One region of the Knoellia sp. AC549 genome, then DNA from elsewhere that is predicted to be linked to it. Evidence: predicted binding sites of a transcription regulator. Region 1 holds the regulator's gene; each other region holds the start of a gene.

Region 1 (7,826 bases):
CCCGCAGGGCCGCATGGACCTCACGATGGCGTTCGTCGGGACCAGAGCGATGTTCGAACGCTGTGGCTTCGAGGTGGTCGGCACGACCGGGGCGACGGCCAGCAAGATGCCGCGCCTCACGATGCGCCGAACCCTGCCGGCCTGAGCGCGGCAGGATGTGGCCATGCCCCGACACGTGACCCGGGAGTGGGTCATCCGGCGACGCCTCGCTGTCCAACGACTCTCGTCCGCGCCGCTCCCCCACGCTGCCGATGCTGTCCGCCTGCTCACCTGTGTCCAGAGCCAGGACGCGCCGCTCGCAGCGCACTCCCTCGCCATGCGCTCACGCGCGCCGACGTATGCCGCGGTGCTGGCCGAGCAGTCGGCCGGCGGTTGGGTGCGCACGCACATCCTCCGACCGACGTGGCACCACGTCGCGCCACAGGACCTTCGCTGGATCCAGGGGCTCACCGGCGGCAAGGTCGAGGCCGCCATGCCGGCCCGACACCGCCAGCTGGGACTCACGCCCGAGATCATCGACCGGGGCATCGACCTCCTGCGCGAGCTCCTTCACGGAGGTCGGTCGATGACGCGCAAGGAGATCGGGCCGGAGTTCGCCGCCGCAGGCCTGCCGGGACCGGGCGAGACGATGGCGCACCAGCTGATCTGCGCCGAGGTGAGGGCCGTCATCTGCTCCGGGCCACCCCGGGGCACCGAGCACACCTACGCCTTGGTCGACGAGACGATCCCGTCGGCGGAGTCGGACACGTGGTCGCGTGCGAGGTCGCTCGTCGAGCTGACCCACCGGTTCCACGCCGGGCACGGCCCTGCCTCCGAGCGCGACCTCCAGCGCTGGAGCGGGCTCACCCTCACCGAGATCCGTTCTGCCACAGCGGAGATCATGACCTCCAGCTCGCTTCAGTCGACGCACCCGCTCGAATCCGTCGAGTGCCAGGGCGAGACCCTCTGGTACGACCCCACGGTGACGGCCCGCGCGTCGCGCAAGCACACGGCATACCTGCTGTCGACCTTCGACGAGGCGGCACTGACCTATCCCACGACCGGTTTCCCGAGGAGCAACCCCGACGCCGACCGGACCCGACTCATCTCCGAGGCTGCCGGTGGGATCGTCGTCGTCGCCGGGCAGGACCTCGGCACGTTCAAGCGCAGGACCGAGGCCAAGCGCGTCACGGTCACCGTCCGCCCCGAGGTCGACCTCGACCACGCGGAACGCGATGGCATCGCCGAAGCCGCGCAGTTCCTGGCAGCCTTCCACGACCTACCCCTGAACCTCGTCTTCGCCTGAGGGTGAGGCGTCCGACTCCCCCGTGAGCAGCAGTGGATCGGGTCAGGCGTCGTTGGTGCCGAACCCGTCGCGCTCGGCCCGTTCGTGCGAGTCCTCGGTCTCCTCGAAGAAGGTGATCGTCAGGCCCGCCGGAGCGTCGACTCTGGAGTTGAGCGACATCCATGGGGTGAGGACCGGCTCGGCGACCACGGTTGCTCCAGCACTCTCCGCCTCGCGGGTCGCCGACTCGGCGTCGTCCACCTCGAACGCGATCCGGATCTTTGGGCTCGGCGTCCCCGCCGCCTCGACGGCGTCGATCGCGATCCTGTGCGCAGGACTGGCGATCTCGAAGGTCGCCCGGCCCGCCTCGAGGATCGCGACGCGGTCCTCCCCTCCTGAGGAGAACGCGGCGATCTCGTCCATGCCGAGGACGTCCCGATAGAACCGGACCGCCGCGTCGTAGTCCTCCGCCTCGACCACCACTCGCAGCTGCCTGACCTTCTGCACGCGTCCACCCGTCTCGTCCGTCATGACAGGTCCAAGCGCATACAGCCCCGTCTTATTGCACCGGAGCGACCTCTCGCGTCCGACCTCGACGCCACGCCTGTCGCTGGAACGCGACCAACCCGCGGCCGAGACGAGACAGCAAAGGGCGCCCCGCGCGAAGAGTGGCGGGGCGCCCTCCATGCTGAGTCGGAGAGGGGTCGAAGCTCATCCAAGGACTCAGGACCGAACCGGGGTCGAAGCGGCTCGGAGTGTGTGCGTCAGCCCTGCGGGATGACGATGGTCTGACCGACCCGGACCTGGGCCGTGGCAAGGTCGTTGGCCGCCTGCAGCTCGGCGACACCGGTCGCGACCGACACCCCGGCGAGGTGCTGTGCGGCGATCTCGGAGAGGGTCTGCCCCTGCTGCACCGTCACCGTCACGTCGGGCGCCGACGCAGCCGCTCCTCCCGTGAGGGCGACGAGTCCGACCACGAGAGCGACCAGGAGAACGAGGCTCGTCAGGGCGAGACGACCGGCGCGGGTGACCCTCAGCGCCGGCGCCGCGAACACCGGCACCGACGCGCCGGTGGGGACCGACACGAGGCGCGGTTGCGTCGAGCGACGCGGAACCGGACGCGGTGCGGCATACCCGATGGTCGTGCCGTCCAGCACTGCAACTGCACTCATGGTGTCCTCCTGGATCGGTGTCACGCTCGAAACGGTGTTCGAACGAACGCTTGTACGATTTCTAGCACGGACGTTCGAGGAGTTCAAGACACGCGTCGAACAGATGTTTGAAACACCTGCCCGAACTCCGTAGTCTGTGCTCATGTCAGAAAGCCAATCAGGCGCCACCGACAACGCCCTCTGAGGAGACGAACCATGAGCGACAAGCGCCGCCAGGACGACGCCGACGTCCACCAGCTGCCCGACCGTGACCCGGGCGACGGCACCCTGACGGTGCGGCAGCGCAAGGTTCTCGACGTCATCCGCAACTCGGTCGACCGCCGTGGCTACCCGCCGAGCATGCGTGAGATCGGCCAGGCCGTCGGCCTCACCTCCCCCAGCTCGGTGTCGCACCAGCTGCACGCCCTCGAGAAGAAGGGCTACCTGCGCCGCGACCCCAACCGGCCCCGCGCGCTCGAGGTCATCTCCCCCGACACGCCGAGCGATATCCGCGGCTACCGAGGTGGAGCGGCTCCTGACGACATCGACGCCGACCTCGACCCGACGGGATCGGGCGACACGCGGCCGGAGGCGAGCTATGTGCCCGTGCTCGGCCGCATCGCCGCCGGCGTGCCGATCATGGCCGAGGAGATGGTGGACGAGGTCTTCCCCCTGCCCAAACAGATCGTCGGCGAGGGCTCACTGTTCCTGCTCAAGGTCGTCGGTGACTCGATGGTCGACGCCGCGATCTGTGACGGTGACTGGGTCGTGGTGCGTCAGCAGCCGAATGCCGACAACGGCGACATCGTGGCGGCCATGCTCGACAACGAGGCGACGGTCAAGACGTTCAAGCGCAAGGACGGCAAGGTCTGGCTCATGCCGCACAACCCGTCCTTCGATCCCATCGACGGCGACCACGCGACGATCCTCGGCAAGGTCACGGCGGTCCTGCGTCGCATCTGAGCGGCTGGGCTCACCCCACCCGCGCGGCCAGCTCCCGCGCCAGGGCGGTCAACGTGACGCCGAGCGGCGCATCGATCCGATGCGTTGTCTCGGCGTCTCCACGCGTGGGGCCCAACGTGACGACGACGACGGGTATGCCGTGTGCCGCGGCGCGTCGCACGAACCGGTATCCACTCATCACCTTGAGCGACGACCCGAGCACGACGAGGACCGGCGCGGCCTCGGTGAGGGCGAAGCACTGCTCCACCCGTGGTTTGGGCACCGAGCCGCCGAAGAAGACCACATCGGGCTTGAGGGTGTCGTCCCCGCACAGGAGACAGCGAGGCGGGACGAAGGTCTGCACGGCCTCGTCGGCAAGGACGATGTCGCCGTCGGGCCGGATCTGGCTGCTCACCCGTGAGCCGTCGCCGACCAGTCCCAGAGCCAGAGAGGCAAACCCGGGGTTGGCGTCGTCCATGAAGGCCTGCACGAGGTCACGGTCGGTGCGTTCGCCGCAGGTGAGGCACTCGACGTCGGCAAGGCTTCCGTGGAGCTCGATCACGTCGCGCGTGCCGGCGTCCTGGTGGAGGCCGTCGACGTTCTGGGTGATGACGGTGCCGATCGCGCCGACGCGCTGGAGCTCGGCGACGGCTCGGTGCCCGGCGTTGGGCTCGGCGACGGAGAAGCGCTGCCAACCGATGAAGCTGCGGGCCCAATAACGTTGTCGCGCATCACTGGTCGCACAGAACTCCTGGTGCGACATGGGTGTCACCCGCCGCTTCCCGTCGGGCCCGCGGTAGTCGGGGATGCCACTCTCGGTCGAGATGCCGGCGCCGGTCAGGACCAACGCAGGGCCGCGGTCGCGCAGGAGCGATGCGACCTCACCCACGGACACCTCTCGACTCACCCCACCATCGTAGGTCGCCCAACGCACCGCGCTGCATCACTCGCCCGGGCAGGCGCTCTGGTGGACCAGCGCTCCCGTGACCATCCAGCGCCAGTCGGTGGCCGACCCGCCCGCGTACGCTCCGGCTCCGCACTGGCACCTCCAGTGCCACCGGCCGAGGGCGTCACAGCTGACGTCCGGGTGGTGGCTGCGGCGGGCTGTCCGCCTTCGCATCGTGGCCTTCATGCTGGAGAGGAGGGCTCGGCACCACCGCCAGATACGCCCGACCCTCGTCCGTCAGCGCATCACGCGGCGTGCAGAGGACTGGCCGATTGATAACTGACTGTTATAGGATGGATCCATGATTGATGCAGCCGGCCTCCGGGTCATGCGCGCCATCGCCGACGAAGGCAGCTTCACCGCGGCGGCGCTCTCACTCGGATACTCCCAGCCCGCCATCTCGCAGATGGTCCGTCGCCTCGAGACCCGCACCGGCACGACACTCGTCGAGCGCATCGGCCGCAGCGTGCGCCTCACCGAGGCCGGTGCCGTGCTGGCCCGCCACGCCGGGCCGGTCCTGTCGGCCCTCGATGCCGCCGAGGAGGAGGTCGCCGCCATCGCCGGGCTGCGCTCTGGCCGCGTCCGCCTCATGGCGTTCCCCAGCGCCTCGGCGACCCTCGTCCCCAAGGCCCTGGCCAAGGTCAAGGCCGAGCACCCGGGCGTCTCCATCACCTTCAGCGAGGGCGAGCCGCGTGAGTCGCTGGCCGCGCTGCGTGCCGGGGAGTGCGACCTCGCGGTGGCCTTCGTCTACGAGGGCACCGACCTCGGCCGTGGCGAGGAGGACCTCGACGCGTTCGTCACCACCCCCCTCCTCGACGACGAGGTCCTGCTTGCGGTGCCAAGCACCCACGACCTCGCCGGTGCCAAGCACGTCGACATGGCCGCCCTCAAGGACGAGACGTGGATCGCCGGCTGTCCCCGCTGCCGAGGCCACCTGCTCCAGCTCGCGAGCACGGCGGGTTATGTCCCCGACATCGCCTACGAGACCGAGGACTACGTGGCGGTGATGGGACTCATCGCCGAAGGGCTCGGTGTCGCGGTCATCCCCGACCTCATCCTCAAGACGGTCCACCACGAGGACGTCGCGGCCCTCCCGATGACCCCGGCCTCGCGCCGCCACATCGTCGCCGTGACCACGCCCGACCTTCAGCGCGTCCCGTCGGTGAGGGCCACGCTCGACGCGCTCGTCGAGAGCGCCAAGGCGTCGACGGCCAAGACCCGCAAGAGGGCCACTGCTCGCTGACCCTCACTTGGCGGTGACGACCTGGAGCTGGTCCCCCCGCTCCACGACGGCGACGTGGCCCCGCTGGTCGGTGCGGTAGGCGGCATACCCGTTGCTCCTCAGCATGCTCAGGTGGGCAGCTGTCGGGTGTCCGTAGTCGTTGTCCTTGCCCACGCTGATGACCGCCACCGGAGCCCTGACGGCAGCCATGAGGGCGGGGTCGAGGTTTGCGCTGCCGTGGTGCGGTGTCTTGACGACGTCGAACTCGCCTGCAGCAGAGGCCATCTCGGGGTCTCGCCGCATCCTGAGCACGAGGTCGTGTGCGGCCTCCCGCTCCACGTCGCCCAGCAACAGGACGTCGACCTCACCGACGTGGACGGCGAGCACGATGCTCGCGTTGTTGGGCACCGATCCGGCCGCGATGCGGCGCACGGGCGCCCACACCTCTGCGGTGGCCTCGCCGAACGAGAGCCGGTCCCCTGCCGCGACGGCCGAGACGGGTATGCCGCGTGCTCGCGTCCAGCCGGTCACCTCACCGACCTGGTGACCCGGCTCCGCAACCGGTGAGACGAGGACCTGTCCGACCTCCCGACCACCGAGAACCCCGGGCAGGCCCTCGACGTGGTCGGCGTGGAAGTGCGTGAGGACGACAGCGTCGACGACCTCGACACCGAGCGAGTCGAGACAGCCGTCGGCAGAGGCCGGCTCGGGTCCGGTGTCGACCACGAGCGCACGCCGGGGGCCGGTGCGGACCACCGCCGCGTCACCCTGCCCGACGTCGCAGAAGGCAACGCGCCAGCCGTCGGGAGGCCACGTCACCACCCGCGTCGGGATCGTCATCGCCGCGCTGAGGGCGACGACGACGAGGGCGAGCAGTGGTCGCACGACCGCGGCACGCCCGAGCCATCGCCCGGTGACCAACAGCGCCAGGGTGAGCCCCGCGAGCAGCAGGGCACCCGGTGGACCGTCGGGCCAGGGCAGCGTGCCGCCCGGGACGTCAGCCATGACGCGCGCGGTCCGCGCGATCCCCAAGGTGGGCACGGCGCCGAGCCAGCCGAGGAGCTGGGCGGGAGCATCGGCGACGACCGACACGAGAGCGGCCGCGACCCCGGCAACCGTGGCCGGGGCCACGAGGGGTGCGGCCACGAGGTTGGCGACGACCCCGACGATGCTCACCGACCCCTGGAGCAGGACGATGAGGGGGGCGCACATCGCCTGTGCCGCAACGGGTATGGCGATCGCCGGGCCCATGAAGGCCACCCTGGGGTGGAGTCTCGCGGCGATGGCATCGCCCCAAGGTCGGGTGAAGAGGAGCAGGCCGAGGGTGGCGAGGGCCGACAGGGCGAACCCGAAGGACCGCGCCATCCACGGGTCGATGACGAGCACCACCACGATCGCGCCGGAGAGGACCGGGAGCCCCGCGGCGCGACGCGATCGGCTCATCCCGATGAGCCCGATGAGGCCCATGGCGGCAGCGCGGACGACGCTCGGCTCTGGTCTGGCAAGGACGACGAACCCCAGGATGGCGAGCGCGACGACGAAGGGCCGCCACCGGCGTCGCACCCCCATGAGGACGCAGAGCCCGAGCACCAACCCACCCACGACGGCGATGTTCGAGCCGCTCACCGCCGTGAGATGGGTCATGCCCGTCGCCTGCATGGCCTCGGTGAGGTCGGCCGGGGTGCGACTCGTGTCGCCGATGACGAGCCCGGGCAGCAGACCTCGTGCGTCGGCCGGCGTGGGGTCGACAGCCCTGCGAAGTCCCGCTCGCAGGTGCTCGGCGACCTGGGCGACCACGCCCGCCGGCCTCGTGACCTCCTGGCTCGAGACCCGCAGCACCGCCACCTCGGGGTAGCCCGGCTGCGGCGGTGCCAGACGCCCGCGCAACCGCACGCCCTCGTGCCACTTCAGCTGCAGCAGGGTCGCGTCGCCCCTCAGCGAGATCGGCGCGTGCGCCGAGGTGATCCTCCCCCGCCCGTCGACCCGATGCGCGCTGGCCCGTGCCATGACGACCGGCTCACTCCCGCCCCGCGCCTCGAGCATGACCGGATCCGAGGTGATGGTCGCCTCGACCGTGACCACGGCCCGGGCCGCGGTCAGGTCGTCGAGATCGCCCAGGCCGCGCAGGGCGTGCTGACCGTTGCCGGCGACCTGCACCAGCAGGGTGACACCGAGCACAAGGACGAGTCGTCGGCCGCGACCCCAGAGCTGCAGCACGAGCACGAGGACCATGAGGCCTGCCGTCACCGCCCATCGCGGCCCGGGCGACCAAGTCAGGGTGCCCGCCAGGGCGGCCCACGC
Region 2 (7,826 bases), 240 kb from region 1:
GCACACCGAGGCGGTGCGCACCGCCGAGGCGCTCGAGGCACTGGGGCGTCGTGGGGACGGGGCGGCGGCCACGGACCTGGGCTTCGCGGGTCTCATCGTGGGCACCCAACCGGAGGTGACGGCATACGTGCACTCCATCCTGGGACCGTTGCGCGACTACGACGCCTCGCGCGGCACCGACCTCGTTGGGACCCTCGAGGCCTACTTCCTCGCCGGCGCCAGCCCGCGCCACGCCGCCAGCAGGTTGCACGTCCACACCAACACGGTGGCGCAACGGCTGGAGCGCATCACCCGGCTCGTGGGCGAGGGCTGGCAGGCGCCCGAGCGGGCACTCGAGCTGCAGCTGGCCCTGCGACTGCGGCACCTCGTCGGAGCCACCACACCCTGAGCGGTGTTTCGCGGTCCCGCCGCCACCTGCGAGGCTGAGCGCGTGCTGACCCCCAACGACGTGGCCAAGTGCGAGCAGTGGTTCGACGCCAACGGTCTCCCATACTTCGTCGAGGCCGGCCACGAGTCCATCCGCCGCGCCTTCGGCCCTCGTGTGGTCGCGCTCTGGGCCGGCATCGCGCTCGCCGTGGGGGTGGGTGCCGCAGCCCTGGCACTGGTGGCCGGTGCCTCCCGGCCGGATGCTGCGCTCGTCGCTGTCGTCACGGCGGCCATGGTCGCCGCACTGCGTTGCGCCAAGGTGCTCCGGGTCCCGCTCATCGGGCGGTGGGCGCTCGCTCATGCGTGGGCGGGACGGTCGCTGCTCATCCCCTTGGCGACGCGGGCGCTGCCGTTCCTGCTGCTGTTCATCACCTTCCTCTTCATCAACACCGAGGTGTGGCAGGTCGCGTCGTCGCTCAGTCGCCAGCTCCTCTGGGCGAGCGTCGCCGTCTTCGTCGTCCTGGCTGTGTCCTTCCTCGCCCCTTCGTTCGACACGGAGATCAGTCGGTTGGGTGCAGAGGTTCAGGGTGAGCGACTGGTGGCGTCGTGCGTCGGCACCCCAGTGGCATCGGCGGCGCGGGAGATCCTCGACGAGCCGCAGCTCGCCGCCCAGGTCGCCGGCATCCGGCTGCGCGGGCTCGAGCGCCGCAACCTGCTGCTCATGCTCTTCATCACCCAAGCCATCCAGGTCGTCAGCCTGGCCTTCATCGTCTTCTGCTTCTTCGTCGTGTTCGGCTCCATCGCCATCCAGCCGGAGGTCATCGAGTCGTGGGTCGGTCACCCGCCGACCTACGAGACAGGCGGACTGCACCTCGTGAGCAACGAGCTGTTCTCGGTCGCAGTCTTCCTCTCCGGGTTCGCGGGGCTCTACTTCACCGTGCAGGCGGTCATCGACCAGAACTACCGCCGTGAGTTCTTCTCGCGGATCGAGGACGACCTCCAGCGCGCGATCGGCGTCCGCAAGGTCTACGTGGCGCTGCGAGCCCACCTGGCCGACCGCCCCTGACAGCTCAGGCGGCCAGCTCGAAGCGACGAGTCGGGAAGGCGAAGTCGACACGCAACACCCAGTCGTCGGGCTCCGGTTCGGGTTCGGGCCAGCCTTCCCCGAGGATCGGTGGCGCGGTGGAGTCGTGCACGCGTCCCGTGGGTGTCGTGATGCGTATGCCGTGTGCTCCCGTTCCGTCGAGACCGGTCGACTCGACTCTCACGTGCCACCCAGGTTCTTCCTTCACCAAGTTGTGGCGTTTGCAGAGCCCAGCACCATTGGCCCCTGCTGTCGGGCCGTTGGCTTGGATCGCGTGCACATGATCTGCCTCGACCGCGGGAGCGTCACACCAAGGGACGCGGCAGGTCGGATCGCGCAGCTCCAGGAAGCGGCGGAGGCCGGCGAGGAAGCGCCGGCGCTTCGAGTCGAGCGCCACGAGGTCGCGACCGGAGGGGTCGGTGAACAGCCGACGCAGCCACAGTGTGGTCGCGCAGTTCTTGCCGCCATCGCCGGCGCCGCGTGCGATGGCGGCTGCGTCGGCATGATCGAGCAGTTCGGCGATGTGCGCGCGAGCCTCGGCTCCGGGGATCGAGCCCCAGCCGGGGATGACTGCCACGTCGTCGTCGGGTGCCCGGCCACCGAAGGCGGCCGGTAGCAGGACCTTGTCGGTCATGACGAGGTTGACCTCGACCGGCTGCGGCTGACCCTTCGCCCGACCTGACAACAGCTCCAAGGCCCGGTCAGCAAGCCACGCACCCTTGCCGCGAGCGTCCGCACGAGCTGCGGCAGCGGCAGCCTCCCACTGAACACCGGGTAGGTCGGGGTCGATGACGTGACGGTGGGACTCCTCGGCGGTCAACGCGACGTGCGCGCCGATGATCTCTTTCATCGGACCCAGGATCGACAGCCAGGCCATCCCATCGGCGGCCGGGCGGACACTGACACGACGACTCGCGACAGCGCGGCGGTTGCGCTCAGCAAGACTCTCCGCATCCAACGCGGCACCGGCACGCCGGGCCGCCCCGGCCAACGCCTTGTCCCCCAACGACCCGATCGTCGGAGCCAGCCGCTTGTCGACCTCCGCGCGGTGCTCCACACTCAGGCAGGCCGTCTCCCGCACCACGATCATCGCCCGCCGCTCACTGATTTCCCCACGCGTCAACGCCGCCATCGTCTCGGGCATCTCACCCACCAGCGCCTTCGCGACACCCACGTGCTGGTCCGCCAACGTGGGCGAACAGCGCCGCGCCAGAGCCAAGTCCGCGCGCACACTGCGCGAGTCCTCACCCAACGCCTCACGATCCACCACCGCAGCCGCCGTCAGTCGCGCCTGCGCAGCAGCAGCCGCACCCTTCAACGCCTCCAACGCGGACACTGTTGCGACCCGCTCCGCCTGCGTCAAACCCTCCGGGTCCATCTCCGCGAGAGAGGACACGACGAAGCGGACCTGAACCTCAGGCCCTCCGATTGCTGGTGTCCCCTCCATACCACTTATCGTACACCTGTTCGGTGACAGTCCACGGGTTATCCACACCAATTCACCTGCGGCACAGCGCATCTGGCCCAAGACACGGCAAGGAGCCCTTCAGGTTTAGGCAACCCGAAGCGCACTCAGGTCGTCGAACCAGCCGACAGTCGATGATGTCGGCCAGGCAGCGACCGGTGCCGAGGCCAGCACGATCGATGAGTAGTTGGTGTCGGGGACAGATGTCGTCTCGGCCAGCCGGCAGCCCGAGCAAACCGCGCCGTCAGCGCGTCGTCGACCGAAGTCGTGGAACGACCTCATCAAGTGGCCGACGAGGACCGGCAGCCTGCCGATGGCAGACGCGACCGCGCTGGGCGTCAACGGGTCTGGTGGATCCACGAGGGCGGGGTCACAATGGCACATGGCCCCGCAGCGCACGCCCCGCACCGGGATGGTCCTCCCCGACCTCCGTGGTGATGGCCGCTCGCTTCGCGCGACCTGGCACCAGGAGCAGCAGGTCGTCGTCCTGTCGCTGTGGCGCAACAACGTCTGCGTCAGCACCTTCCGGCTCGCAGCCGACGACGTGCCCGACCTGATCACCCTGCTCCGCCACGGGCTCGACGAGGCGTACGACACCGCCCGTGAACGGGTGGAGCGCCTCGAACGGCCCTCCCAAGCGGGCTGACGGCCGCGTCGGAACCCCCGTCAGCCGTGCGCAGCGAGACGCGGCCTCAGCACAACGCGGCGAGAAGCCTCGTCGAGATGGCGTCCGGCGTGAGGCCGACCCGGTCGAGGACCTGTCCGCGCGAACCATGGTCGAGGAACTCGCGCGGCAGCCCGAACAGGTCGATGGGAGCGTCGATCCCGTTGTCGCGCAAGGACTTCATGACGTGTGAACCCACGCCGCCGGCAACCGAGTTGTCCTCGACGACCGCGATGCGACCAGCCGAACGCCCCAGCTCACCCAGCGCCGGGTTGACCGGCAGGGCCCACACGGGGTCGACCACGCGCACGCGCAGCCCCTCGGCGGAGAGCTTGTCGGCGACGGTGAGGGCGGTGGCGACCATGGACCCGACGCCGACCAGGAGCAGGTCGACCGGCTCATCGGTGTCCGCGGGCTCGACGAGCACGTCGACACCATCGACGGTGCGCACGGCCTCGATCGGGTCGGACACCGAACCCTTGGGGAAGCGGATGACCGAGGGTGCGTCGTCGATGTCGACGGCCGCGCGCAGGGCGATCGGGATCTGGTGGCCGTCCCGGGGTGCGGCGAGGTGCAGACCGGGGACGATGCCGGCGATCGACATGTCCCACATGCCGTGGTGCGAGGCCCCGTCGGGACCGGTGATGCCGGAGCGGTCGAGCACGAACGTCACGCCGGCCCGGTGCAGCGCGCAGTCCATGAGCAGCTGGTCGAAGGCGCGGTTCAGGAAGGTCGCATAGATCGCGACGACCGGATGCCGGCCGGCATACGCAAGTCCGGCAGCCATCGTCGTCGCGTGCTGCTCGGCGATGCCGACGTCGAAGGTGCGGTCCGGGAAGCGCTTCGAGAACGCGTCGAGCCCGACCGGGATCATCATGGCCGCGGTGATCGCGACGATGTCCTCCCGCTCCTCGCCGAGCTCGACGAGGGCGTCGCTGAACTCGTCGGTCCAGCTGCGTCCCGAGATCTCGAGCGGCAGGCCGGTCTCGGGGTTGATCACCCCGACGGCGTGGAACTGGTCGCTCTCGTCGTTGACCGCGTGCTCGTATCCCTTGCCCTTCTGGGTGATGACGTGCACGAGCACCGGCCCACCGAAGGCACGAGCCCGACGCAGCGCCTGCTCGAGCGCCGCCTCGTCGTGGCCGTCGACGGGCCCGACGTACTTCAGGCCCAGGTCCTCGAAGAGACCCTGCGGCGCGACGATGTCCTTGATGCCCTTCTTGACGCCGTGGAGCGTCTCGTACATCGCTCCTCCGACGACGGGAGTGCGGTGCAGGGCGGACTTGCCCCAGTCGAGGAACCGCTCGTAGCCGCGGGTCGTGCGCAGCGTCGCGAGGTGGTCGGCGAGCCCGCCGCGGGTCGGCGCGTAGGAACGCTCGTTGTCGTTGACGACGATGACGAGCGGGAGGTCGGACTCGGCGGCGATGTTGTTGATGGCCTCCCAGGCCATGCCGCCGGTGAGCGCGCCGTCACCGATGACGGCGACGGTGTGCCGGTTGCTCTCACCCGCGAGGACACGCCCGGCCGCGATTCCGTGTGCCCACGACAGCGAGCTCGACGCGTGGGAAGCTCGACGACGTCGTGCTCGGACTCGGCGCGGCTGGGGTAGCCCGACAGCCCTCCCTGCTTGCGCAGCGTGGTGAAGTCATGGCGACCGGTGAGGAGCTTGTGAACATAGGACTGGTGACCGGTGTCGAAGACGACGGTGTCGCGGGGGCTGTCGAAGACGCGGTGGATGGCGATCGTCAGCTCGACGACGCCGAGGTTGGGTCCGAGGTGTCCGCCGGTGCGGGAGACCTCGTCGACGAGGAAGGCACGGATCTCCTCCGCCAGCGTCGCAAGCTTCCGAACGGCTCAGGGCCTCGAGGTCATCAGGCCCCTGGATGCGCTCCAACACGCTCACGCGCTCTCCCTCTCGGTGCGGTAGTCCATCCGCAAGAGTCTAGGTGCTCTCCTGCGCGCCGCCGCTCCCCCTTGGAGCAGCTGCCGTGGTCCCACACGAAACACTCACCGGCTCCACACTCCCTCCTCAGAGGCGCGGCACGAAGGCATGGCCGTGCATCGCCTCCAGCAGGAGCCCTGCTGCGCGCCGAGCCGCGAGGAGGCGTGCCCCCTCGGCCTCCAGCGCCGCCAGCGAGGCGGCGATCCCCTCGGGCTCGACGTGCTCGGCGAGGTCCACCCGCAGACCCCGGTATGCCGCCCGCATGGCTCCCAGCTGTGCGTCCAGATGGTGCGTGGTCACCCAGGCGAGGGCGATCGGATGGCGACGCCACACGGCATACATGCGGTACTCGGACGGGCAGTGGTCCAGCAGCCAGCCGACCGCGGGCACCTGCCAGCCGGGCGCTTCCGGTGGTGGCACGCGGTCGGGCCAGCCCGGCGGGCCCGGACGGCCCGATCCGCCCGGAGCTTCCCGGGCTCGCCGCACGGCGCAGCGGAGGCCGGGCGGGCGTGTCGAACATGTGTTCGATGGTAGCGCCTCTCGCGCTGTCCCGACACGGCCACATCGTGGACCTCGTCCTCCTGCGACATAACCGACACTTATGCTTCCCATCAGCATTGGCACCCCATTGAGGAACGAGGACCCATGACGAGCGTCGCCTCCGGCAGCCGCGCCCTGCGGCCGCCGCGCACCGGCCGGTCCAACGGTCAGTGGGCCGTCGACGGCCGCGAGCCGCTCAACCCGAACGAGACGTTCAAGGCGGAGGACAACGGGCTCAACGTCCGCGAGCGGATCGAGACGATCTATGCGCGGGAGGGGTTCGACGCCATCCCGGGCGACGACCTCCACGGGCGCTTCCGCTGGTGGGGCCTCTACACGCAGCGCAAACCCGGCATCGACGGCGGGCAGACCGCCTCGCTCGAGCCGCACGAGCTCGAGGACAAGTTCTTCATGCTCCGGGTCCGCACCGACGGTCAGGTCCTCTCCCCCACCCAGCTGCGCGTCCTAGGCGGCATCTCGACCGACTTCGCGCGCGAGAGCGCGGACATCAGCGACCGGCAGAACATCCAGTACCACTGGATCGCCATCGAGAGCGTGCCGGAGATCTGGCGCCGGCTCGAGGAGGTCGGCCTGCAGACCACCGAGGCCTGTGGCGACACACCTCGTGCCTTCCTCGGCAGTCCCGTCGCCGGGATCGCCGCGGACGAGATCATCGACCCCACCGCACTGATCCGCGTCATCACCGACCGGTGGTTGGGCGACCCCGAGCTGTCCAACCTCCCCCGCAAGTTCAAGACGGCGATCACGGGTCACCCGAGCCTCGACGTCGTCCACGAGATCAACGACATCTCCCTCGTCGGTGTCGTCCATCCCGAGCTGGGGCCCGGGTTCGACCTCTGGGTGGGTGGCGCCCTCTCGACCGCGCCGCGGCTCGCCGAACGACTCGGTGTCTTCGTGTCCGAGGCCGACGCCCCCGACGTGTGGCACGGGGTCATCTCGATCTTCCGTGACTACGGCTACCGGCGGATGCGCACCAAGGCCCGCCTGAAGTTCCTCCTCGCCGAGTGGGGGCCCGTGAAGTTCCGCGAGATCCTCGAGACCGAGTACCTCGGGCGGGCACTCCCTGACGGGCCCGCGCCCGCGCCCGCCAGGGGTCCCGGCGACCACGTCGGTGTCCACCCCCAGAAGGACGGTCGCTTCTACGTCGGTGCGGCCCCCATCGTCGGTCGGGTCAGCGGCACCATCCTCAGCAGCCTCGGTGACCTCGTCGAGCGGATCGGCGGCGACGGTGTGCGCCTCACCGCCCACCAGAAGCTCGTCGTCCTCGGTGTCCCGGAGTCGGGAGTCGCCGAGCTCGTCGCCGGCCTGGAGGGGCTCGGGCTGACCGCGACGCCCAGCCCGTTCCGTCGCACGACGATGGCCTGCACGGGCATCGAGTTCTGCAAGCTGGCGATCGTCGACACCAAGGACACCGCGACCGCGGTCATCGCCGAGCTCGAGGAGCGTCTTGCCGGAGTCGAGCTCGACACCCCGATCTCGTTGCACGTCAACGGTTGCCCGAACTCGTGCGCCCGCATCCAGACCGCCGACATCGGACTCAAGGGACTCATCACGACCAACGACGCGGGCGAGAGCGTGCCCGGCTTCCAGGTCCACCTCGGTGGCGGGCTGGCCTCCCCCGAGCGGGACGAGGCCGGGCTGGGCCGCACGGTCCGCGGACTCAAGATCGCCTCGACCGACCTCGCCGACTACGTCGAGCGGATCACCCGCCGCTTCCTGGCCCAGCGGACCGCCGGCGAGTCCT
Region 3 (7,826 bases), 320 kb from region 1:
GGGCACGAGCGTCGCGCTCTACCGCCCGTCGGACTCGGCCGAGAACCTGCGCCGCTTCAAGCTGTTCCGCATCGACCCGCTCTCCCTCACCGACATCCTCCCGATCTTCACCGACATGGGGGTCGAGGTCGTCGACGAGCAGCCCTATGAGGTGACTCGCTCCGATCGCGCACCACTCCACGTCTACGACTTCGGGCTGCGCGTGAGCGACCCCAAGATCTGGGGCGGCGTCACCCACGAGGACCTGCGCGACCTCTTCGAGAGCGCGGTGCTCGCCGTGTGGGACGGGCGCGCCGAGTCCGACGGCTTCAACCAGCTCGTCCTGGCCGCCCGGCTGACCTGGCGCCAGGTCGTCATCCTGCGCACGGTCGCCAAGTACCTCCGCCAGACGCAGGCGACGTTCAGCCAGTCCTACTTCGAGGACGCGCTCGTCTCCAACCCGGCCATCGCCACCGACCTCGTGGAGTTCTTCGAGGCGCGGTTCGACCCGGACCGCTTCGGGGGTGTCGCGACACCGGAGCGCGCGGAGGCCGAGCAGGAGATCGCCGAGCGCATCACCAGCGCCCTCGACGAGGTGAGCTCGCTCGACGAGGACCGCATCATCCGCTCCTTCCTCGCGGTGATGCAAGCCACCCTGCGCACCAACTTCTTCCAGGCCGTCGGGGACGCCGACGACACCAGCGACGGCGAGGCCGGGGCCAAGCCCTACGTCTCGCTCAAGCTCAATCCCCAGGCGATCCCCGACCTCCCTGCTCCGCGGCCGGCATACGAGATCTGGGTCTACAGCCCCCAGGTCGAAGGCGTTCACCTGCGGTTCGGCTCCGTGGCCCGTGGTGGGCTGCGATGGAGCGACCGGCGCGAGGACTTCCGCACCGAGATCCTCGGACTGGTCAAGGCGCAGATGGTCAAGAACGCCGTCATCGTGCCGACCGGCTCCAAGGGTGGCTTCTATGCCAAGCAGCTCCCCGACCCGGCACTCTCGCGCGAGAAGTGGCTCGAGGAGGGGCAGTCGGCCTACCGCACCTTCATCTCCGGTCTGCTCGACCTCACCGACAACCGGGCCGGCACCGAGATCGAGGCGCCCGAGCGGGTCGTTCGGCACGACGGCGACGACCCCTACCTCGTCGTCGCTGCGGACAAGGGCACGGCCACGTTCTCCGACATCGCCAACGGCGTCGCCCAGTCCTACGGCTTCTGGCTCGACGACGCCTTCGCGTCGGGTGGCTCCGCCGGCTACGACCACAAGGCCATGGGCATCACCGCTCGCGGCGCGTGGGAGTCGGTCAAGCGACACTTCCGCGAGATGGGTGTCGACAGCCAGTCCGAGGACTTCACCGTCGTCGGCGTCGGCGACATGAGCGGCGACGTGTTCGGCAACGGCATGCTCCTGTCCGAGCACATCCGGCTCGTCGCGGCCTTTGACCACCGTCACGTCTTCATCGACCCCAACCCGGTTGCGGCACAGTCGTTCCAGGAGCGGAAGCGACTGTTCGAGCTGCCGCGCTCGTCCTGGGACGACTACGACCGCTCGCTCATCTCGGCCGGTGGTGGTGTCTTCCCGCGCTCGCTCAAGTCCATCGCGGTCACGCCGGAGATCCGCGAGGCACTGGGCCTGCCCGACGACGCCACGACGATGACGCCGACCGAGCTCATCCACGCGATCGTGCTCGCTCCGGTCGACCTCTTCTGGAACGGCGGCATCGGCACCTACGTCAAGGCGTCGAGCGAGACCCACCTCGAGATCGGCGACCGGGCCAACGACGCGATCCGCGTCAACGGGAACGAGCTGCGGGTCAAGGTCGTGGGCGAGGGTGGCAACCTCGGGCTCTCACAGCTGGGGCGCATCGAGGCGGCCCTCGCGGGCGTGCGCGTCAACACCGACGCGATCGACAACAGCGCCGGGGTCGACACCTCCGACCACGAGGTCAACATCAAGATCCTCCTGGGCGACGTCGTGCGACGCGGGGACCTCACGACGGAGGAGCGCAACGTCCTGCTCGCCTCCATGACCGACGACGTGGCCGACCACGTGCTGCGCGACAACTACGAGCAGAACGTCCTCCTCGGCAACGCCCGGGCGCAGGAGCTCTCGATGGTTCCGGTGCACATGCGCCTCATGGGGTGGCTCGAGGGGCGCGGCGAGCTCGACCGTGCCCTGGAGTTCCTGCCGACGGACGCCGAGATCGAGAAGCGTGCCTCAGAGCGCATCGGGCTGAAGTCGCCGGAGTTCGCGGTGCTCGTCGCCTACGCCAAGCTCGCCCTCAAGAAGGACATCCTCGTCAGCGACCTGCCTGACGACCCCTACTTCCAGGCGACGCTCGCCGAGTACTTCCCGGCAGCACTGCGGGAGACGTATGCCGCGGAGCTCGGTGAGCACCCGCTGCGGCGTGAGATCGTCACGAACTCGGTCGTCAACTCGATGGTCAACCGTGGTGGCATCACCTTCGCGTTCCGCGCGCAGGAGGAGGCGGCAGGGAGTCCGGAGCAGGTGGCTCGCGCCTTCATCGTCTGCCGTGAGGTCTTCGACCTGCGCGGTCACGTCGAGGCCGTCGAGGCCCTCGACAACGTCCTGCCGACCGCGGTCCAGACCGAGCTCTATCTCGAGTTCCGGCGGCTCCTCGACCGTGCGGTGCGATGGCTGCTCGCGGCCCGGCCCTCGCGGCTCGACATCACCACCGAGGTCGAGCGATTCGCGCCGGTCGTCGCCGAGCTGGCCCCGCGGATCCCGGAGCTCCTGCAGGGGACCGAGCGTGAGCGGGTCGTCGCCCAGTCGGCGCGATGGGAGGAGGCCGGGGTGCCCACCGGGCTCGCCAGGCGGGCGGCCACGCTGCTCGACTGCTACTCGCTCCTCGACGTCGTCGACATCGCGACCGACCTCGGTCGCACGAGCCGCGACGTGGCGGAGGTCTACTTCCGCATGTCCGAGCGGTTCGGCATCGACGGCATGCTCACCCGGGTGGCGGGCCTGCCACGTGACGACCGGTGGGACGCCCTGGCCCGTGGCGCGCTGCGTGACGACCTCTATGGCGTGCTGGAGGCGTTCACCCGCAGCGCTTTCGAGTTCGAGGAGGACCTCGACGGGGACGGCGTCGTCACCGCAGAGGAACGCATCGAGGCCTGGAGCCGGGCCAACGCGGACGGGGTGGCGCGCGGAGCGAGCCAGCTGACCGGCATACGTTCGCTCGAGAAGCCCAACATCGCTGCTCTGTCGGTCGCGCTGCGCGCCCTTCGGTCCATGGTCCGCTCGGGGACGTGACCACGTCAGGACCTAGGCTCGGCTCGTGAGCACCCTCGCCGAATCCCTGCGGGCCTCGACGACCATGGAGGACCACGAGATCGAGTGGGTCCACCTCGTGGTCGGCGACTGGCAGCTCATCGCCGACCTCTCCTTCGCCGATCTCGTCCTCTGGGTTCCGTCAGGGCTGGAGGGGTGGCGGGCCGTCGCGCACGTGCGACCCAACACCGGGCCGATGGTCTTCTACGACGACGTCGTCGGGCGGACCTCGGGGCGCGGGCGCGACCCCATCCTCGACGAGGCCTACCGATACCGGCGGATCGTCGACGCCCGCGAACCCGAACGTCAGGGGGAGATGGCCGTGCGTGAGCAGGCGATCCCCGTCGTCACCCAGGGGCGGTCGCTCGCGGTCATCACCCGGCACACCAACGTCGTGTCGGGACGCACCCCCAGCAGGCTGGAGCTGACCTATCGGCTGCTCGCGGACGCCTTGACGCGGATGATCGCGACAGGGGAGTTCCCGAGCACCGCGGCGCCCACCGGTGCCCGTCGTGGGGCGCCGCGCGTGGGGGACGGCGTGGTCCACCTCGACGTCGACGGGTCCGTGCTCTATGCCAGCCCCAACGCCATCAGTGCCATCCATAGGCTCGGTCACCGCGGTGACGTGATCGGCGAGGTCCTGGCCACGGTGGTCACGGAGCTGCTGCAGGCCTCCGGCTCGGGGGTCGACGAGTCCCTGGCCGTCGTCATCACCGGCCGCGCCCCCTGGTGGACGGAGGTCTCGACCCAGTCGGCCAGTGTCACGCTGCGCGCGATTCCACTGACGGCGGGCGGCAGCCGTGACGGCGCGATGCTGCTCCTGCGCGACGTCTCGGAGCTGCGTCGGCGGGAGCAGGAGCTCATCACCAAGGACGCGACGATCCGCGAGATCCACCACCGGGTCAAGAACAACCTCCAGACCGTGGCGGCGCTGCTGCGGCTGCAGTCCCGACGGGTCCCCGACCAGGGCGCGCGCAACGCCCTCGACGAGGCCGTGCGGCGGGTCGGGACCATCGCCCTCGTCCACGAGACGCTCAGCCAGGGAATCGACGAGACGGTCGACTTCGACGAGATCGCGGTGCGGGGCCTGCGGGCGGTCGTCGACATCGCGGTGACCGAACATCGGGTGGACTCGACCGTGCGTGGCTCCTTCGGGAGGATGCGCGCCGAGGATGCGACCTCACTGGCGATGATCGTCTCGGAGCTGGTCCAGAACGCCGTGGAGCACGGGCTGGCATCACGCGGTGGCTCGATCTCGATCGAGGTGGACCGGGCCGAGGTGGAGCCCGGGGTCGAGGGCCTCACCGTCACGATCACGGACGACGGCACCGGCTTGCCGGCCGGCTTCCGTCCGGTGCTGGCCGGACTCGGGACGCGCATCGTCACGTCGCTGGTCCAGGACCTGCAGGGCAAGATCCGCTGGGAGTCGGTGTCTCCTCAGGGCACGCGGGTCGAGTTCACGGCCCGGTTGCGCCCGCTCACCCGTCACTAGGGCACCAACCCCGGCGTATGCCGTCCGCTCGCGCTCGTCATCCTGCTCACCTCCGTCACCCATGGCGAACCTCCGTCACCCATGGCGAACCTCTGTCACAGAGGGCGACCCTCCGTCACATAGGGCGACGCGCGCTCAGTTGCTCCTTCGTCGCAAACGCGCGCATCGCCCTATGTGACTCCGTCCGCCCGCCCGGCTCACCTTGACGACCATCCGACGCTTGTCACAGGTCCTGAGTAGCGTCGCGCCAGCCGAGGGTTTCGGGTCGGCCGACGCTAAGCGCGTCCCCGCGAATCGACTGTGCCAGTGGCGAATTCACCCCATCCTTGTGGCCTCGAAACTTGACATACGAACACTTGTTCGAGGATAATGGTGGGTATGAACGAGGCACCCGGGGACGACATCGCGCGGCTGCGTGCGGTGTTGGAGGGTGCTCGCGAGGTGCTGGCTTCGGATGCTGCGGGGGCGGGTCCGTTGGGGGAGGTGCTGGCTCGGTTGACCGGTCCCGAGCTGGCGGAGTTCATGGGGTTGTTGGATGACGTGAAGGCTCGGGCGGGGGCGGGTCAGGTGCGGGTGGTCGCGGAGGCGGCGCACCGGGGGGAGTTCACCTCGGCCCGGCGTGGGGTGGGGTCGGTGCACTCCTGGGTGCGCGAGCACGCACCGTCGTTGCAGCAGGGGGGCGCGGGGCAGGTGGCGCAGCTCGCGCAGGACGTGGCGTGCTCGGTCCCGGGCGGGCTCTGGTCCACGGCCGGTCCGGGGGCGGGGGCGTACGCGGACCCGGAGCGGGCTGAGGGGGTGGTGTGGGCTCGGGTGGTCACCGGTGAGGTGGGTGCGGGGTTGGCGTTGACGGCGTTGAAGGAGATGGCCAAGCTGTCCGACCACCTGCGCCCGGGTGCGGTGCCGACGGTGGCGGGCGCGGTCCTGGACCATGGGGTGCGGTGGGGGTGCGCGGAGGCTCGGCGGTTGCGGCCGCACCTGTTGGCGATGTTCGGGGTCGAGGGCGAGCTCGATGATGCGCAGGTCAGGTTGCGGAAGGCGGCGTACCTGACCTCACCACGGGTCAACGACGCGGAGATCACGGAGTACCGGTTGGGGTTGACCCCAGCACAGGCGGCGACGTTGGAGGCGGCGATCGGGCCGCTGTCCCAGCCCGCGCCCAACGACGTCACCGGAGAGCGGGACACCCGTCCGGCCGAGCAACGCCGCGCGGAAGCGTTGGCCGCGGTCTGCGGCCGGGTCGCGGGCGAGGACGCCGCGAACACCACTCCTGGTGCGGCGTCGACGACGTTGCACGTGAGGATGACGTTGCAGGACCTGCTCGACAGGCTCGGAACCCAAGGCTGCGAGGGCAGCGACGACCCTGACAGCGACGACACCAACACCGACGCCGACGCCGGCACTGCTACCGCCTCTGCGGGCTCGATGACGGGTACGGGTGCTGGGTCGGGGTGTGGGCGGGTGATGGTGTCCCGGGCGCAGGCCACGATGCTGTCCCCGGCGGTCGTGCGGCAGCTCGCCTGCGACGCCGACGTCCTCCCCGTCGTGTTGGGTGCCGACGGTGAGGTCCTCGACCTCGGCCGGGCGGTGCGGCTCTTCACCCGGGCTCAGCGTCGCGCGTTGTGGCTTCGGGATGGTGGGTGCACCTATCCGGGGTGTGACGTCCCGGCCGGGTGGGCCAAGGCGCACCACCTGGTCCATTGGGTCGACGGCGGCCCCTCGGACCTGGCCAACGCGGCGCTGTTGTGTCAGCGGCACCACACCCAGGTTCACGACCAACGCCTCACCGCAACGGTGCACCCACCCGACGAACACGGCCGGTCGGTGACGTGGGAGCTGACGCCCGGCTCCTACGACCGGGACCTGCCCGCACGCCTGACCGCGATCCGGCGCGCCCGCACGAAGAAGAACCGCCCGGACGCGCCGGGCGCGGTCGGACGGACCGGCCTCGACACCGGACCACCCGACCCCTGGACCCACGAACCGCCCGCACACCTCATCGCCCACTGGGTGGACCAGTGGATGGCGGAGGAGCGGACCCGCGAGCTTTCACAGGCGCTGCACGACGCCGAGTTCGACGACGCCCTCGCCAGCATGCTCGACGAAGCACGCAGCACCACCACCACCTGAGCAGCACGTGGTCGGCGATGCTGGAGAGACAAGAACGGCCTCGCCGCAATGGCGAGGCCGTCGAGTGTCGTGCTGTGAGTCAGCCTGCGCGGCGTGCGCGGGCATTGCGGCGCTTGAGTGCGCGCCGTTCGTCCTCGGAGAGTCCGCCCCAGACGCCAGCGTCCTGTCCGGACTCCAACGCCCACTTGAGGCAGGTGTCAACGACTTCACAACGGCGGCAGACAGCCTTGGCCTCCTCGATCTGCATGATCGCCGGGCCGGTGTTCCCAATGGGGAAGAACAGCTCGGGATCCTCATCGAGGCAGGCAGCGCGGTCGCGCCAATCCATGGGTGGTGCTCCTTGTCCGTGGAGTTCAGGTGGTGCTGGCCGCTTGCAGGGGTGAGCAAGGGCCAACCGGGGGTTGCGTCCTTGCAAACCAGTCGGGCGTAGACACACACAGACGTCCGAACCTCTAGTTTAGACCCTGGGTCCCAATTCTGCAGCGATTCCGGGGGAATGGACTTCTGCGTCCACGCTCTGCGGCGTCTCTGGCTTCCACCTCGCGCAACGACCTGCGCGACGAATCCGTTCCGACATGGCGCCTCACGCAGGCACGCGGTCCGAGGGTAGCGGCTGGGCCACCTGGATCTCCTCGTGCTGCCGTCCACTGATCAGGAGGGCTCGCCCCGGTGTCGACGTGAGCCCCCTCGGCGCCCGGATCGCGAACGCCTCACCGTCGCTGGGCGTGCGTGGACAGAGGAGGATGCCGGACTGCTCCCGAGCAACCGCATGGACGATCCCACGGAACGCCGTCGCGACCGCTGTGGGGGTCGTCGCGCCGACGACGAGGCCACCGTCGCGATCCACGAGCGCGAGAATCTCGCTGAGCACGGGCTCGACGGGGCTCCCGTCGAGACGTTCGGCGTCGTCGATGAGGACGACCAGGTCCGGGT
Region 4 (7,826 bases), 2.3 Mb from region 1:
CCGCGCAGCTCGGCCGGGCGATCGGCTGACAGCACCAAGAGCGGCACCCCGGTGTGGTGGGCCTCGAGCACCGCCGGGTGCAGGTTTGCGACCGCCGTCCCGGACGTCGTGATGACCGGGACCGGTGTGCGAGAACCCTTGGCGAGGCCGAGGGCCAGGAACCCGGCAGTCCGCTCGTCCACCCGGACGTGCAAGCGAAGGCGGCCTTCGCGCTCGGCCTGCTGCACTGCATACGCAAGGGGCGCGGAGCGCGAACCGGGAGCGAGGACGACCTCGCGAACTCCACCACGGATCAGCTCGTCGACGAGGACGCGAGCGAGCGCGGTGGACGGGTTCATCAGCTGCCCGACGCCGGCGGGCCGACGACGAGGGCGACACCCGTCAGTCCTGCGACGGCCACGACACCGACCACAGCGGCCAGCGCCGGGTTGCGGGTGAGCCAGGCCAGAACCTTCTCGGGCAGGGACGCAGGTGACTGGCCGCCGTCACCGAAGCGCCACGGTCCCTCGAGCTGGCCGGCCGACTCTGCGCTCCGGTCGAACAGGATGGTCGCGAACGGCGGCACGGCACTCACGAGCGCCAGCAGGCCGGTCCGCAACGACCACTTCTGGTTGACCCAGGTCGCGAGGGCGATCAACCCGTAGGCGATGAAGACCACGCCGTGCACCATCCCGAAGATGCGCACTCCGAGCTCGGTCGTCTCCGTCACGTACTTGAGGAACATGCCGACAAGGAGGAGTGCCCAGGTGATCGCCTCGGCGACGGCCACCCGACGGAACAGCAGTTTGGGGGTCACGAGTCGCGATTCTGCCACCGCCTCTCCGACCGGAACTCATGCACCACGGCCCTTGACCCGGCTGCAGGCGTCAGCGCGGGTGCCGCACCGCGCTTCCACGCGGTCAGGGACACGTCGCTCGACCGGTCGGCCTTGGCAGCCACCCGTCGGTAGAGGGGCAGGTCGTGGAACCGGAAGGGACCGGTCGCGGTCGTCGCGGCCCCCGAGCTCACCGTGGTCCAGTGACGCCGTCCCGGAGGGGGTGAGACGTCGAGCGCATGCACAGGATCGGCGCGGTGCTGGAGCGAGAGCACCGTGGTCCTGACCGGGATGGGGAACTGGTCGATCGGCGAGCCCGCCGTGACGACGTGGCTCACGCGATGCTGCCGGCCGAAGTCCGGATCGGACGCCAATGCCGCGGCGACGATCCCGCCCTGGCTGAAACCGGCGAGGACGACCCGGTCCCCGGGCCTCGAGCGGCCGCGCTGGGCCTGTTGGAGCGCCATGGTGGCGGCGGTTTTGGACGCACTGGTGTTGCGCAGCATGAGTGACACGTTGGCGGGCCAGTCCATGGGAACCTCGTCGCCGCGCCACAGTCCGCCGTGAGTGCCGGGGATCTGGACCACCCAGGTCGTGGTCCCGTCGGCGACCGGCACCTCGACCACGCGCACGCTGCCGTCGTGACTGAGTCCCTCCAGTCCGGACAGCAGCCAGTCGGCGGACGCGGTGACAGGGCTCGACTCCGTCCGGGACACGGGCGCGACTCCGACGTCCCAGCCCGAGCCCTCGTCGAGCAGGCCGAAGGCTTGACCCGTGACCTCGGTGACCAGCCACGCGGTGGCCATGGCCTGCACGTGGACCCCGTCGACGAGGCCACGCACGGCTGCCTCTGCCCACTCGTAGTGAGCGGCCGCGCTGGCGACCTCACGCGAGAGCCGACGCAACCGTTCCACTGCACCGGCCACGTCGGAGACCAGGTCGTCGAGGTCATGACGGCACCGGGCCACGAGCGGGACGAGGTCGATCGGCGCCCCGAGAACCCTCGCCCCCATCCCCCAGTCGGGCCCGGCGACAGGGACGGCCGGGGTCGGCAGCTCGACGTCCGTCTCGCGAGGCGTGGCCTTCACCATGGCGTCGGCAGTGCACCGGAGCGAGGCAGAGGCGCGGCGCAGGTCCTCGATGCCGACCTCGATGCCCCCCGCGCCACCGGTGACACCGAAGTCGTCGCTCATGCGGCGAGCTCCGCCGACTCGGCCACCCTGTCCAGCAGGTCGGCGACCGCGTCCTCTCGCTCGGCCAGCTCCTGCAGCTCGGCCATCCGTCGGGAGATGACCTGCCGGAACTCCCGCGCCGAAGGCGAGCGCCAGCTCAGCCCGGACACTTGACGGAGCACCTCGCACTCGGCGCGAGTGTCCTGTGCGGCGGCCCGCCACCGCTGTGCACGCTCTCTCAGCTCCCCCGTGGTGACCATGCGAACAGCCAACTCGCACATTCGGGTTGGCGTCCACACGCGGAGACCGACCTGTGGACAACCTGGTCATCCTTGATCTCCTGTGGACAGTTCAGGCGGCCATTTCGAAGGGGTGTGTCGGGAAGCCGAAGTCGACACGCGGCACCCAGTCGTCGGGCACTGGTTCCGGTTCGGTCCAGCCTTCGCCCAAAATCGGTGGCGCGGTGGAGTCGTGCACGCGTCCCGTGGGTGTCGTGATGCGCATGCCGTGCGCACCCGTTCCGTCGAGGCCGGTCGACTGGACTCTGGCGTGCCAACAAGGTTCTTCCTTGACGAGGTTGTGGCGTTTGCACATCCCGCCAGCGTTGGCTCCGGTCGTGTCACCACCGTCGTGGACCGCCCGGACGTGGTCTGCCTCGATCGCGGGTGCGTCGCACCAAGGGACGCGGCACGTGGGGTCGCGCAGTTCCAGGAAGCGGCGGAGGCCGCCGAGGAAGCGGCGGCGCTTCGAGTCGAGGGCCACGAGGTCACGACCCGTGGGGTCCGTGAACAGCCGCCGCAACCACACGAACGCGGCAGTGTCGCCATCCGCGCCGGCGCCACTCATACCGCTCGTCGTTTCGGCGCCTGTGTGGTCCAACAGGTCAGCTATGTATGCACGCGCTTCGCGTCCGGGGATCGGTCCCCACCCAGGGATCACGGCGACATCATCTGCGGGTGCCTTGCCACCGAACGCTGCTGGGAGGAGGACCTTGTCGGTCATGACGAGGTTGACCTCGACCGGCTGCGGCTGACCCTTCGCCCGACCTGACAACAGCTCCAAGGCCCGGTCAGCAAGCCACGCACCCTTGCCGCGAGCGTCCGCACGAGCTGCGGCAGCGGCGGCGTCCCACTGAGCACCGGGTAGGTCGGGGTCGATCTGGTGGCGGCGGGACTCTTCGGCGGTCAACGCGACGTGGGCGCCGATGATGTCCTTCATCGGACCCAGGATCGACAGCCAGGCCATCCCATCGGCGGCCGGGCGGACACTGACACGACGACTCGCGACAGCGCGGCGGTTGCGTTCAGCAAGACTCTCCGCATCCAACGCGGCACCGGCACGCCGGGCCGCCCCGGCCAACGCCTTGTCCCCCAACGACCCGATCGTGGGTGCGAGCCGGCGATCGACCTCCGCGCGGTGCTCCACACTCAGGCAGGCCGTCTCCCGCACCACGATCATCGCCCGCCGCTCGCTGATCTCCCCACGCGTCAACGCCGCCATCGTCTCGGGCATCTCACCCACCAGCGCCTTCGCCACCCCCACGTGCTGGTCCGCCACCGTCGGCGAGCACCGACGGGCCAACGCCAGGTCCGCGCGCACACTGCGGGAGTCCTCACCCAGTGCCTCACGATCCACCACCGCAGCCGCCGTCAGTCGCGCCTGCGCAGCCGCCGCTGCACCCTTCAACGCCTCCAACGCGGACACCGTTGCGACCCGCTCCGCCTGCGTCAAACCCTCCGGGTCCATCTCCGCGAGTAAGGACACGACGAAGCGGACCTGACCTCAGGCCCTCCGATTGCTGGCGTCCCCTCCATACCACTTATCGTACACCTGTCCGGTGACACCCGGCCATTATCCACACGCCAATTCCAATACAAGACAATGCATTTGCTCCCTACGACAGCTGGCGGCGGGTGTGATCGACAGCGCCGACGGGCGGAGGACCAAGCCCACCAGAACGGACCGACACCGACAGCCAGAGGAAACCTTGGGCAGGCGGCATACGCTGAAGGCATGGCGACGCACCACGACCTGATCATCATCGGAACCGGGTCGGGCAACTCACTCGTCACTCCCGAGCTCGAAGGCCTCGACATCGCGATCGTCGAGGAGGGCACGTTCGGCGGCACCTGTCTCAACGTCGGCTGCATCCCGACCAAGATGCTCGTCCTGCCCGCCGACCGGGTCATCGAGTCGCGTGAGGCCCAGCGCCTCGGCGTGACGATCAGTCGCGACGTCAAGGTCGACTGGCCCGCGATCCGTGACCGCATCTTCACCGACCGGATCGACCAGATCTCCGCCGGTGGTGAGCGCTACCGCCGCAGCCAGGGATTCGTGACCCTGTATGCCGCGACCGCTCGGTTCGTCGGCGACCGTCACCTGGCGCTGTCGACCGGTGAGGAGATCACCGCCGACCGGGTCGTCGTCGCTGCGGGGTCACGGGCCGACCTGCTCGACATCGACGGCCTGGACCGCGTCGACCCGACCCATGGCGTCCACACGAGCGACACCGTCATGCGGATGGACGAGCTGCCACGACGGATGGCGATCGTCGGCGGCGGGTTCGTGGCGTGCGAGTTCGCGCACGTGTTCGATGCGCTCGGCGTCGAGGTCACCATGATCCAGCGGTCGGCGGCGTTGCTGCGGGTCGAGGATGCCCAGATCTCTCGTCGCTACACCGAGCTGGCGCGGGGACGGCACGACGTCCGCCTCGAGACCGTGGTCTCGTCGGCGACGCGATCCGAAAATGGCACGTGGACGCTCGGCCTCAAGGGCCTTGACGGTGACACCGACGTCGAGGTCGACGCCGTGCTCGTCGCCGTCGGACGCACCCCTAACGGCGCCCGGCTGGAGGTCGAGGCCGGCGGCATCGAGCTCGACGACCGCGGCGTGGTCGTCGTCGACGCACAGCAGCGCACGACCGCCGAGGGCGTATGGGCCCTGGGCGACGTCGCCAACTCATGGCAGCTCAAGCACGTCGCCAACCACGAGGCACGCATCGTCGCCCACAACATCGCCGTCGACGCCGGCCGTGTCGAGGGCGGGACACCACTCGACGCAGACCACCGGTTCGTGCCGCACGCCGTCTTCGGACATCCCCAGATCGCGGCGTTCGGACCGACGGGCGCCGAGCTCGACGAGGCCGGGACGCCCTACGTGGCCAAGACGCAGGCCTTCGGTGACACGGCATACGGGTGGGCGCTCGAGGACACCACCGGCATCCTCACGGTCTATGCCGACCCGACGACCGGTCGGATCCTCAGCGCCCACTGCCTCGGCCCCAACGCGTCGACCCTCATCCAGCCCCTCATCCAGGCCGCGTCCTTCGGGCAGAGCGCCCGTGAGGTCGCCCGTGGTCAGTACTGGATCCACCCGGCCCTCGCCGAGGTCGTCGAGAACGCACTTCTGGGCCTCGACCTTGACGTCAAGGGCTGACGGCACCTGTGGTCGCGACAACAGCGACCCTCGGCCTGTGAGCCACCGCCCCGCCTGACCCGCCCTTCCCCACCCGGTTCACGCTGAGCTTCTCCGGGTCGTCACGCAATCGCTGAACTCGTCTGTGACGAACTGCCTGCGTGTGTCATGAGCAGGTGATGGACACATCACCGACGGAGCTGGAGCGCCTCGTGGAGAGGGCGCGCACCGCCGACCCCGATGCGTGGGAGGCGATCTATCGCCGCGCCTACCCGCGCCTCTTCGCCTACGCGCGACGACGGCTCTCCACCGACGGCGCGGCCGAGGATGCGGTGAGCGAGACGATCACGCGCGCCATGCACCGCATCGACGGGTTCGTGTCGGGTGACGCCGGCATCGACGGCTGGCTCTTCGGGATCGCGCGCAACGTGGTGCTCGAGACCTACCGGGTCGACGCCCGGACCTCGGCTGCCGACCCAGCCACGCTCTCCGAGCCGGCTGCCGAGGGACTGCGGCACCACGGTGCTCCCCCGGGCGCGGCTGACCCCGCCTTCCGCGTGGGGATGCTCGTCGAGCACGACATCGTCCGCCGCGCCTTCGCCAGGCTGACCGCACCCGAGCAGGAGCTGCTCGAGCTCCGTGTGGTGTCAGGTCTGGGGGCCCAGGCGGTGGCCACCCTCACGGGCCAGCGCCCGGGCGCGGTCCGGATGGCCCAGAGCCGTGCCCTCCAACGGCTACGCGCTGAGTACGAGGAGTTGAGCCGATGACAGACGACCCGAAGGACAACGCGATCAACGACATGTGGGACCTGCGCGACGACGACGACCTGCTGGAGGTGGGACGGGCCTTGGGATACGACGAAGGGCGAGAACCGCCGAGCGAGCGAGTGGCCGCCGTGCGTCTCGCCGCCGAGCAGCTGCGCGCCGAGCAGCAGGCTGCCGCGGGCAGATCACCTCGCAGGGGCAATCGCCACGGCCGACGCACCCTGCTCGTGGGGATCGCAGCCGCCGGCGCGGGCGTGATCGGCGGAGGTATGGGTCGGGGCGTACTCGAAGGCGAGGCGACGCCAACCGTGCCCACAGAGGCCTTGGCCCTCACCGGTGTTCCCGCGGGAGCCACGGCTCGGGGCCGTCTGATCAACCACACCTGGGGCACCGAGGTCCTGCTCGACGTTCGTGACCTGCCCCCCGGGAACGTCTACCGCGTCCAGCTTGAGACCCCCACAGGCGCGACCGACGCCGGGTCGTTCCTCTCGGTGCCGGACGTGCTCATGGTCTGTCGCTTCAACGCCGCACCACTGCGCGCCGAGGTGGGTGCCGTTGTCGTCCGTGACCCCAGCGATGAGGAGGTGATGCGCGCCGACCTTGCCTGATTGCTCGTACCACCACCTTTGCAGCCTCAGACACAGGAGATTCCTCATGAAGAAGACGTCCATCGCACTCACCGTCACAGGCGCCGTGCTCGTTGTCGGACTCGGCACCGTTCCCGCTGCCTCCGCATTCGGCTCCGCCAAAGCTGTCGGCCTCGCAGGGGGAGGCACGACCCTCGTGGGCTTCGACCCCGACCGTCCGAGCCGGGCGTCGAGCCCGCAGAAGGTCACCGGCCTCGCCCAGGACACCGCCCTCATCGGCATCGACTACCGAGTGCAGAACGGGGAGCTCTACGGCGTCGGCAACCAAGGCGGCATCTATGTCCTCGACCCGCGTCGCGGCAAGGCCGTTCTCCAGGACCGCCCCCGAGTCACGCTCGATGGCAGCAGCGCCTATGGCGTGGACTTCAACCCGGCAGCGAACGCCCTGCGAATCGTCAGCTCGAACGGCACGAACCTGCGCGTTCCCTTTGCCACCGCTGCCGCCGCCATCGTCGACGGACCCCTGACCCGACCGGCAGTCGCCCCCGCAACGGGCACCGTGCCTGCCACGGGAGTCACGGCCGCGGCGTACACGAACAACGACCTCGACACCGCCACTGCGACCACGCTCTTCGTCATCGACACCGAGCGCGACCAGGTCGCGATCCAGTCCCCGGCCAACGCGGGCTCGACCGCGGCGACGGGCTCGCTCGCCGCGGACGTCTCCGGTGACATCGGCTTCGACATCTACAGCGACCTGCGCCGCGGCAAGACCAAGAGCGTCAAGGCGTATGCCGTCGTCGGCAGCACCGTGCACCGTGTCGACCTGCTCACCGGCGCCGCACCGGCCATCGGCAAGCTCCGGGTTGCCGGCGTCACCGACCTCGCGGTCGCACTCGACGACTGAGCTGCACGACCACCTCGCTGGTGGACCGCCGGTCCCCACCAGCAGGCCTCGACCCCGTCCCCTGGCACGTCAGGGGGTGGGGTCGCGGGCGTCGTAGCGCAGGAAGCCGGACTGCACCCTGGCCAGCACGACAATGGCTGCGACACAGGCGAACCCGCCCATCACGGC

The links. The regulator LexA, encoded in region 1, represses DNA repair genes until DNA is damaged. The targets are predictions, from matches to a motif close to TCGAACANNTGTTCGA.
Region 2: the regulator LexA is predicted to act here: its motif matches at 2,906-2,921, upstream of ACZZ98_RS16755 (HNH endonuclease signature motif containing protein).
Region 3: the regulator LexA is predicted to act here: its motif matches at 5,115-5,130, upstream of ACZZ98_RS14075 (HNH endonuclease signature motif containing protein).
Region 4: the regulator LexA is predicted to act here: its motif matches at 3,809-3,824, upstream of ACZZ98_RS04455 (HNH endonuclease signature motif containing protein).

Annotation. Positions count from the first base shown of each region.
Region 1 covers NZ_OZ409890.1:3,200,490-3,208,315, reverse strand. Annotated here, with positions in the region: gene ACZZ98_RS15635 (GNAT family N-acetyltransferase) at 1-145, shown strand, start outside; gene ACZZ98_RS15630 (winged helix DNA-binding domain-containing protein) at 164-1,285, shown strand; gene ACZZ98_RS15625 (VOC family protein) at 1,328-1,795, opposite strand; gene ACZZ98_RS15620 (LysM peptidoglycan-binding domain-containing protein) at 2,029-2,436, opposite strand; gene lexA (transcriptional repressor LexA) at 2,632-3,378, shown strand; gene ACZZ98_RS15610 (Sir2 family NAD-dependent protein deacetylase) at 3,389-4,264, opposite strand; gene ACZZ98_RS15605 (LysR family transcriptional regulator) at 4,605-5,546, shown strand; gene ACZZ98_RS15600 (ComEC/Rec2 family competence protein) at 5,550-7,826, opposite strand, start outside.
Region 2 covers NZ_OZ409890.1:3,440,598-3,448,423, reverse strand. Annotated here, with positions in the region: gene ACZZ98_RS16765 (helix-turn-helix domain-containing protein) at 1-388, shown strand, start outside; gene ACZZ98_RS16760 (hypothetical protein) at 431-1,432, shown strand; gene ACZZ98_RS16755 (HNH endonuclease signature motif containing protein) at 1,437-2,786, opposite strand; gene ACZZ98_RS16750 (hypothetical protein) at 3,298-3,561, shown strand; partial or broken gene dxs (1-deoxy-D-xylulose-5-phosphate synthase) at 3,608-5,482, opposite strand; gene ACZZ98_RS16740 (hypothetical protein) at 5,609-5,941, opposite strand; gene ACZZ98_RS16735 (nitrite/sulfite reductase) at 6,167-7,826, shown strand, end outside.
Region 3 covers NZ_OZ409890.1:2,885,417-2,893,242, forward strand. Annotated here, with positions in the region: gene ACZZ98_RS14065 (NAD-glutamate dehydrogenase) at 1-3,256, shown strand, start outside; gene ACZZ98_RS14070 (sensor histidine kinase) at 3,282-4,766, shown strand; gene ACZZ98_RS14075 (HNH endonuclease signature motif containing protein) at 5,145-6,893, shown strand; gene ACZZ98_RS14080 (WhiB family transcriptional regulator) at 6,973-7,221, opposite strand; gene ACZZ98_RS14085 (FtsK/SpoIIIE domain-containing protein) at 7,477-7,826, opposite strand, start outside.
Region 4 covers NZ_OZ409890.1:917,201-925,026, forward strand. Annotated here, with positions in the region: gene menD (2-succinyl-5-enolpyruvyl-6-hydroxy-3-cyclohexene-1-carboxylic-acid synthase) at 1-338, opposite strand, end outside; gene ACZZ98_RS04440 (DUF3817 domain-containing protein) at 338-796, opposite strand; gene ACZZ98_RS04445 (PGAP1-like alpha/beta domain-containing protein) at 793-2,007, opposite strand; gene ACZZ98_RS04450 (hypothetical protein) at 2,004-2,246, opposite strand; gene ACZZ98_RS04455 (HNH endonuclease signature motif containing protein) at 2,338-3,750, opposite strand; gene ACZZ98_RS04460 (mycothione reductase) at 4,000-5,421, shown strand; gene ACZZ98_RS04465 (RNA polymerase sigma factor) at 5,580-6,167, shown strand; gene ACZZ98_RS04470 (hypothetical protein) at 6,164-6,772, shown strand; gene ACZZ98_RS04475 (DUF4394 domain-containing protein) at 6,819-7,658, shown strand; gene ACZZ98_RS04480 (MFS transporter) at 7,728-7,826, opposite strand, start outside.